Regions from separate parts of the Bradyrhizobium sp. INPA03-11B genome, predicted to be linked through region 1. Evidence: predicted binding sites of a transcription regulator. Region 1 holds the regulator's gene; each other region holds the start of a gene.
What was found. The regulator LexA, encoded in region 1, represses DNA repair genes until DNA is damaged. The targets are predictions, from matches to a motif close to TGTTCNNNNTGTGTTCNG.
Positions count from the first base shown of each region.

Region 1 (2,199 bases):
CCTCGGGAAACCGTTCCCAGACCTTCAGGTCGTCGGCCGTGACCGTCAGCCAGCCGAACCGGAACATGTAGCGGCCCGGTTCTGTGACGCGTCCAGCTTTTTGCCATGTGACCTTATCGACCACCGCGCACGTCCTCCGTGCACGATGATGCGCCAAGCCGTCCGCCGACGCAAATCTCCAGATGCGCCCCGGAACCCGACGTCCGGGGTCGCTCGAAATCGCTTAGGTCATCCGCCGCCGAACGGTTCATTCCGCGGCGACGATGCGCTCAACCCAAAAACAGCGACGCGAATGCAGAGGGCCGCCGCTCCACAACCTTCGGCTTCTGCTCGACCGGCGGATGCAGCGCCGGCAGTTGCAGCACGCTGACGCGCTGCCCCTCGACGAGCTGGGTCACCAGCACATGGCTTCCGTCGGGGAATTCGACCGCGTCGTGATGGCGGTCGGGCACGTCGGGCTCGACTTCGTTGAACACGCCGACGCGGAAGTTCATCGTCTTGGTCCAGATCCAGCGGCTGTCGTAGCGAACGTTCTCGGCGAAAGCGAGCTCGGTGCCTGGCAGCATGCAGACCGCGACAGTGGGATCGTTCTCCGAAGCAAAGCCGCGGGTCGACGTGCCGCGGAAGGTCGTCGTGATCAGCGTCTCTCCGACAATGGCGGGGCGCGATGCCACGGCGTGCAGACTATAGTCACACATCGGTTGGCTCCTCATTTCGAGGTAGCGACCCGTGCCTCTCCTTGAGGCATAGGGCCTCTACCAGAGTGGACGATAGCGAACGAGTGTCTGCTCGTTTCTGGGCTATTCTACGACTGGCCTGAGACCGCCTCAATCACAAACACGCGACGCTGCGTGAGAGGTATCGGAGCGCATCGGGCTGGCCGCATGCTGCGCTATCTTCCAAGGAACGATCCGACGTGTTGCTCGTTCCTCGCCGCTGCAAGTATTTGCAACTCAGTACTTGCGATAGAGGCCGATCAGCTTGCCCTGGATGCGGACCCGGTTCGGCGGCAGGATGCGCACTTCATAGGCGGTGTTGGCCGGCTCCAGCGCGATCGACGCGCCGCGGCGGCGGAAGCGCTTCAGGGTGGCTTCCTCCTCGTCGATCAGCGCCACCACGATGTCGCCGGTGTTGGCGACGTCGTTGCGCTGGATCAGCGCCATGTCGCCGTCGAGGATGCCGGCATCGACCATCGAGTCGCCGCGCACTTCCAGCGCATAATGCTCGCCGGCGCCGAGCATGTCGGGCGGCACGCTGATGGTGTGGCTGCGGGTCTGCAGCGCCTCGATCGGCGTACCGGCGGCGATCCGGCCCATCACGGGGACGGCGACCGGACGGTTGCCGTCGTCCTCGGCGACCGGGGGCGTGCTGGTGCGCTTGCCGAGGGTGCCTTCGATGACGCTCGGCGTGAAGCCGCGGCGGCCGTTGCCGCCGCCGGCCGCGAGCTCGGGCAGCTTGATGACTTCGATGGCGCGGGCGCGGTTGGGTAGGCGGCGGATGAAGCCGCGCTCCTCCAGCGCAGTGATCAGGCGGTGGATACCGGACTTCGAGCGCAGGTCGAGCGCATCCTTCATCTCGTCGAAGGAGGGCGGCACGCCGGCCTCTTTCAGACGTTCATTGATGAAACGCAGAAGTTCGTACTGTTTGCGCGTGAGCATCTCGAGTATTCCCCCGGTTGATAGCGTCGTTCGATTCCGAGACTCTTCAGTGGGGCCTGCAGGCCGGGCCTGACCTCAGGAGCATTGTGCTTGTTGCAAGCGCTCCCTGGCGGCCTCCCGTTTGTAGACACCAGCACTCGAAACAAATCATGAACGGACACTATATGTTCGATATGTGTTCTGCAACCACTTAATTTCAGGTGAACGCGCTCGGCAACGCACAATGAGCGGGCCGCGAAAGCCTCACTCAGGCAGCGTCAGGATCTCGCATTCGGTGCCTTTGACAGCCGCCGGCGCAAACGGCGGACGCACGAGAAGTGCCCGTGCCGCAGCGAGATTCCCGAGCAGCGACGAGTCCTGCTGCATGACAGGCGTTGCGATCAGCGTGCCGTCTTCGCGCTCGTCCAGGCGCGCGCGCAGATAGTCCTCGCGCTGATCGTTGGCGGCGAGGTCGCGGCCGAGCAGGGCGCTCGCGCGGCGATGATGAATCGTTTTTCGGCCGCTCAACGCGCGAATCAACGGCACCAGGAACAGGAAGGCG
Region 1 is NZ_JASGSR010000022.1:87,284-89,482, forward strand. It holds gene QMZ05_RS11935 (hypothetical protein) at 1-124, opposite strand, end outside; gene QMZ05_RS11940 (hypothetical protein) at 270-698, opposite strand; gene lexA (transcriptional repressor LexA) at 954-1,658, opposite strand; gene glp (gephyrin-like molybdotransferase Glp) at 1,902-2,199, opposite strand, start outside.

Region 2 (2,199 bases), on a different contig from region 1:
GCCACCGCCGCCTTGTCGCGCAGCGCGATCGCGTTGGCGAGATCGGTCGGCGGCAACGTGCCGAGCACCGCAAGCGCGACCTTGGCGCCGACGCCCTGCACGGTCTGCAACAGGCGAAACCACTCGCGCTCATGATCTGAGCGGAAACCGAACAGCTTGATCGCGTCCTCACGGACATAGGTCTCGATCGAGAGCACGGCGGCGCCGCCCGGCTGTGGCAGCGCCTGCAACGTGCGACCAGCGCAATGCACCTGGTAACCGACGCCGCCGACGTCGAGGATCACGTAATCCTCGCCGTAGGAATCGATCAGCCCCTTCAGCTTGCCGATCATCGTGGCACCTCGCACTCGGTGCTGGCACTGCGTTCGAATGCTTCAGTGAGGGACGTACCAGCGGAAGGGTTCCCTCCCCCCTTGCGGGGGAGGGTTAGGGAGAGGGGTAAGCCCCGGGCGCTGACCTCTGGGATGTGGCGAGGACCCGGCAACCAAGCGCGCGAGATAACTAAGCGCGGTGCTCGCGCACTGCGTCGTGCAGTCGAGCAAGCGGCACCCCTCTCCCCAACCCTCCCCCGCAAGGGGGGAGGGAGCCTGACGAGCGTGCTCACCTCACATCGCGCAAGCTTCCAACCGCCGATCATAGATTCGCCACCCTGAGCCGCAGCGCCACACTTTGGCGGTGATGCGCGTGGGTGATCGCGATCGCGAGCGCGTCGGCGGCATCGGCGGATGGCGGCTCGGCCTTCGGCAGCAGGATCTTCAGCATCACCTGGATCTGGTTCTTCTCGGCATGGCCGGCGCCGACCACGGTCTTCTTGACCTGGTTCGGCGCGTATTCGGCGACCGAGATACCGAACATTGCAGGCGCCAGCATGGCGACGCCGCGAGCCTGGCCGAGCTTCAGCGTGGCGACGCCGTCCTTGTTGACGAAAGTCTGCTCGACCGCGGCCTCGGCCGGCCTGAAGTCGCCGAGCACGGCGGCAAGGCCCTCATGGATCGCGAGCAGCCGGCTCGCCAGCGGCAGATCGTCCGGAGGTTCGACCGAACCGCAGCCGATATAGACCAGGCGGTTACCTTCGGTCTCGATCACGCCCCAGCCGGTGCGGCGGAGACCCGGATCGATACCGATGATGCGGACGGGAGAACGAATCGGCTGGGCTGTCATGGGGTAGTGATACCGCCTGTGCCGGGAGAACGAAACACAAACGGAGGCTCATCCCCTGCTCCGCTTGTCATCGCATCGTGCTCGTCACCCAGCCCCACTCGTCATCCCCCGCGAAAGCGGGGGATCCAGTACGCCGCAGCTTCTCGGATCAAACGCAGGTCTCTGGGATACTGGATCGCTCGGTCGAGCCGGGCGATGACAGCAGAATAAGTGACTCAGCCGCCCATCTTCGCGAGCAGCGCGTCGGAGACCTCGAAATTGGCGAACACGTTCTGCACGTCGTCGTGCTCGTTGAGCAGGTCCATCAGCTTCAACAGCTTTTCGCCAGTTTCGTCGTCGACCGCGACGGTGTTCTGCGGCTTCCAGGTCAGCGCCGCCTTACGCGGCTCGCCGAACTTCGCTTCCAGCGCCTTGGCCACTTCGCGGAAGGTATCCTGCGAAGCGTAGACCTCGTGACCGGATTCGCTCGACACCACGTCGTCGGCGCCGGCCTCGATGGCGGCGTCCAGCATCGCGTCGTCGGAGGCGACCTTGGCGTCGTATTCGATGATGCCGGTGCGGTCGAACATGAAGGCGACCGATCCGGTTTCGCCGAGATTGCCGCCCGACTTGGTGAAGAAGGAGCGGATGTCGGAGGCGGCGCGATTGCGGTTGTCGGTCAGCGCCTCGACGATGACGGCGACGCCGCCGGGGCCATAGCCCTCGTAGCGGATCTCGTCATAGTTCTCGCCCTCATTGCCGGCGGCCTTCTTGATGGCGCGGTCGATGTTGTCCTTGGGCATGTTCTCGGCGCGGGCCGCGACCACGGCGGCGCGCAGCCGCGGGTTCATCGCAGGGTCCGGGGTGCCGAGCTTGGCCGCGACGGTGATTTCGCGGGCCAACTTGCCGAAAAGCTTCGACTTCTGGGCATCCTGCCGGCCCTTGCGGTGCATGATGTTCTTGAATTGGGAATGGCCGGCCATGCGACGTCTCTTCGGAGCTTAGGGTCTGAACAGGGATGGAAAACGCGGCCTTATAGGCCCCTGGCGGTCAAAATCA
Region 2 is NZ_JASGSR010000072.1:30,997-33,195, reverse strand. It holds gene ruvA (Holliday junction branch migration protein RuvA) at 1-332, opposite strand, end outside; gene ruvC (crossover junction endodeoxyribonuclease RuvC) at 634-1,161, opposite strand; gene QMZ05_RS26455 (YebC/PmpR family DNA-binding transcriptional regulator) at 1,377-2,123, opposite strand.
Region 2: the regulator LexA is predicted to act here: its motif matches at 1,187-1,204, upstream of ruvC (crossover junction endodeoxyribonuclease RuvC).

Region 3 (2,199 bases), on a different contig from region 1:
CACGTTGCGGTCGAGCAGCCGCAGCGTCCGTTCCGGCAGGATCACGTCGTCGCGCGCGACCGTCGGCAGGCGATGCACGGTCACGCCGCGCGCGCGGCCGCGATAGTCCGGGGCATTTTCCAGCGACAGGATCTTGCCCCGATAGGATCGCGCCGCATGCACCGCAGTTTCCAGTTCGGCAAAGGTCCGCTGTACCAGGGCGTTTCCGGCGGCGCCTGCGGGCACCGCGAGCTCGATCCGCAAGCTCGGCTCGCTCTGATAATCGCGATGGTAGCTGAGCAGCACTGCATAGCGCAGCTCTTCGGTCTGGCACAGCCACAAGCCATTGGTGAGGCATTTCACCGGTTCGGATTCCCCGACGTCGACGTCGTGATATTGCGGCGGCGCGATCGCCGGCGCGTTGCGGCTGTTTTCCATCAGCGCGGCGAAAGCGAGCGTCTCGTAGCGGTGTTCCTCATGAAGGCCAAAGAAATGGATCGGCGCCTCGAACAGCCTGTCGATCGCGATCTGAACGTCGGCACGCATGTGACCGGGAAACTGCCGCGACCGAGTCAGGATCTGGTTGCGCGGCACGCCGGCAAAGTGCCAATCGAGTGCTATGAAGGCATATCTGAACTCTTCGCCCGGCAGTTTTTCCGAGCTGGCCCTGGCGGCGAGCAGGCAGTTGCTGCACAGGCAGACCGTCTTGCGGAAAAGAAAGACGTCCGTCACGGGTTCCATTGAGCCACAGAGGTTGCATGGCCGCGCCGCGTCGGCAGCCTCGGTTGTGATCGTTAACGGATGGCCATTGCTGCGGATCAGTTGCTGGGCGGACTCCAACAGGGCCTGAGCCACTGGCGCTGGATAGGGACCGCAGGCGATTCCGTTCTGGGCCTCGATCCGCGCAGTAGCGGCAACTGCCTCTTTCCGGGATTTGCCGAATACCGTGCGCAGCAGGTTGCGGATGAATTCTATCGGTGTTTCGCTGTCGTCGTGAATGAAGAGCTTGATCGGGCCGTTCTCTGCAAAGACGTCGTGCATGATCACCTCGAAACGCAATCAGAAACAAATAGAACAAAAGAAGAACAGCATGGCCACTGGCCTGCGTCAAGCGAAAGATTCTGCGGCCTCAGCCCTGGCGTGTGGTGCGTCGATCGGCCGGCGCAGCCGGAAACACGCTGGATGCGTAAACGCCGCTCAACACTTGTGACGATCGTGTTGCGGCAAATGCCAAAACATGGCCGCCACAGCGGCAAACTTCCGACACATCATCGGGGCGAAAAGGGGCGATCCGACATGGCGCGAGCGCGAGAGCTGATTCCTTGCAGGGATGAGCCGTCGCGCAATGACTTTTAATAAGAGGCCCTCGTGTCGCACACATTTCGATTTGCGATCCTTCTCGTCCTCACCCTGTTCGTCTCTCCCGCGCTTGCGCAGCCGGTCGCCAAGCCGGCGCCGCCGCAACCCAGTCCCAGCGACACGCTGACGCCGGAACAGGCGAAGCGCGCGCTCGAGACGTTGCAGGACGACAAGAAGCGCGGCGAGATCATCAACACGCTGCGCGCCATCGCCAAGGCTTCGCCGCAGGCTGCTGCCCAGCCGGCAGCTGCGGAGCCGGCGCCCGAGCAGCATTCGCCGATCCCGCTTACGGCCGACAGTCTCGGTGCGCAGCTCCTGCTGATGGTGTCGGAGCAGGTCGGCGAGATGTCGCGCGAGGTCGCCGACGTCGCGCGCACGCTGACGCATTTCCCGGCGTTCTATTACTGGTTCGTGCGTACCGCCAACGATCCAGATGCCTATGGCCTCCTGATCGATATCGCCTGGAAGCTGGCGCTGGTGTTCGGCTGCGCGCTCGCTGCCGAATGGGTGGTGTTCCGCCTGATCAAGCGGCCGGTCGCGTTCCTCGAAGCGCGGCTGCCGCAGACCGCGCGCGTTCCCGTGCCGGTGCTCGCGAGCGCCGATCCGCCGTCGTCGGTTACCGACGTCACTCCGACGCCGGAGTCGCATCGGCGCCGGCTCAGCCTGGCGCGCGCCTGGCAGTCGCTGGTCCGGCTGCCCTTCGTGCTCGGCCGCCTGCTGCTCGAGTTGCTGCCGGTGGTCGTGTTCGGCGGCATCGCCACCGCGCTGCTCGGCACCGAGATCGGCGACCAGTCGACCACGCGGCTGGTGATCCTCGCTGTCGTCAATGCCTATGTGTTCTCGCGCGTCTTGATCTGCGCG
Region 3 is NZ_JASGSR010000089.1:26,620-28,818, reverse strand. It holds gene QMZ05_RS29280 (ATP-dependent Clp protease adaptor ClpS) at 1-1,020, opposite strand, end outside; gene QMZ05_RS29275 (mechanosensitive ion channel domain-containing protein) at 1,348-2,199, shown strand, end outside.
Region 3: the regulator LexA is predicted to act here: its motif matches at 1,050-1,067, upstream of QMZ05_RS29280 (ATP-dependent Clp protease adaptor ClpS).

Region 4 (2,199 bases), on a different contig from region 1:
TCGAAGGTGTGGTTCTGCAGCGCATTGACGAGCTCCGGCTCGAACGGCGCGCAGCGTCCCGTTGTACCGAACGTGCCGTTGCGCGTGGCGCGCCCGGCGCGGCCCGCGATCTGGGCGAATTCGGCCGGCGTCAGCCGGCGGAACTGGTAGCCGTCATACTTGCGGTCGGAGGCGAAGGCGACGTGATCGACGTCGAGATTGAGCCCCATGCCGACCGCGTCGGTGGCGACGAGGTAATCGACGTCGCCGTTCTGGAACATGGCGACCTGCGCATTGCGCGTGCGCGGCGAGAGCGAGCCCAGCACCACGGCCGCGCCACCATGCTGGCGGCGGATCAGCTCGGCGATCGCGTAGACTTCGTCCGCGGAGAACGCGACGATTGCGGTGCGTCGCGGCTGCCGCGTGATCTTGCGGTCGCCGGCGAATTCGAGCTGCGACAGCCTTGGCCGCGTGATGATCGAGGCGCCCGGCAACAGCCGCTCGATCATGGGGCGCATCGTCGCAGCGCCGAGCAGCAGCGTCTCATCGCGGCCGCGGCGATTGAGGATGCGGTCGGTGAAGACATGCCCGCGCTCGAGATCGGCTGCGATCTGGATCTCGTCGACCGCGAGAAAGGACACATCGAGATCGCGCGGCATCGCTTCAACGGTGGAGACCCAGAAACGCGGCGCCTTCGGCTTGATCTTCTCCTCACCGGTCACCAGCGCGACATTGTCGACACCCGCGCGGTCGGCGATCTTGTTGTAGACCTCGCGCGCCAAGAGCCGCAGCGGCAGGCCGATCAAGCCGGACGAATGCGCCAGCATGCGCTCGATGGCGAGATGCGTCTTGCCGGTGTTGGTCGGCCCCAGCACCGCGGTGACGCCTGCACCGGGCGCGCGGTCATTTCCGAACGAAGTTGAGAAAGCCATATTTTGCAGGTGTTTCTTGAACTGTTGGCGAAACGCTCAACCCGTCATCCTGAGGAGCGCGAAGCGCGTCTCGAAGGATGAACGGCCGAGATCGCGCCGTTTGCGGCGATCTTGATGAGACAGCGGGGCCGTCGACCCTTCGAGACGGCCGCTCCGCGGCCTCCTCAGGGTGACGGGAAAGACGGGCTTCACTCCTGCACGCATCCTTTCACAAAATCTGTCTCACAATGCGACGCTTTCCGCGCCGCCCTTAAGCTTCAGAACGAGTCTAGAACGAATCGCGGCCGAATCGCTGACTCCATTCCAGGCTCGAAACGTTCACCGCAACATCTCGGGTAGGCTGACGGCGGCGACACTAGATCAAGTTTGAGAGGGCTCCACAAGCAGAGGATATGCGGACTGAATTCCTTAAGTTCCAGGGGTGGCCGAGTCGAATCAGAACCGGGCAAGAGTCAACTGGATTCCATGACGTTTGTTGCATGCCCGAAGTCGCTCAATACCCGTCATTCCGGGGCGCGCGCAGCGCGAACCCGGAATCTCGAGATTCCGGGTTCGATGCTTACGCATCGCCCCGGAATGACGGCGTGAGCTACTGCGTCTTCGCGACGCGCGGCGGCGCGGCTGTGGTGACGAACGAGGTGGCTTCCAGCATGGCCTGGCCGAGCGGGGTCGGGATCGTCATGCGGAACGGCACCAGGAGGCGGGTGCCTGCGATCGGCACGAAGGCGATCTCGATGTTGCGCTGGGCGGCGAGGTATTTGATCACGGGGCGATCCGGGATGTAGCCCGAGATCGGCACGAAATAGAGCGCGCAGACCAGCGCCGGGCCGTGATAGCCGCGCTCGGCCTTGACGATCTCGACCCGCTTGAAATCGAGCTTGAGGTCGTAGCGCATGCGGCCGTCGAACACGCCGGCGCCGGTGCGGCAGACGTCCGGGCTCATCAATTCGGCATTGCCGGGCGCGCGCAGGAACGAGCCGGTCATCGGATCGAACACGTTCTTCTTCTGCGCCTCGGTCACCGGCAGGCGGTCGGCATCGACCGGCGGCTCCGGCTCGATCGCGGATTCCTTGATGCCGCCATTGGCGAGCACCATCCGGATCGTCTCTGACTTCTTCGAAGTGGTGGTGGTCGCGGTATAGGAGGCGGCCGCCAGCGCGCCGTTGACGACGCGGCCCTGCGAGGCGCCCGAGCCGGTGCCGCCGGAAAACGCCTTCAAGAGGCCCGCGGTGCCGCCCTGGGCTGCGGCCGAGAAGGTGTCGTCGCCGATTTCGATGGTCCAGCTGCC
Region 4 is NZ_JASGSR010000047.1:31,222-33,420, forward strand. It holds gene QMZ05_RS20710 (helicase-related protein) at 1-911, opposite strand, end outside; gene QMZ05_RS20715 (DUF3108 domain-containing protein) at 1,501-2,199, opposite strand, start outside.
Region 4: the regulator LexA is predicted to act here: its motif matches at 1,170-1,187, upstream of QMZ05_RS20710 (helicase-related protein).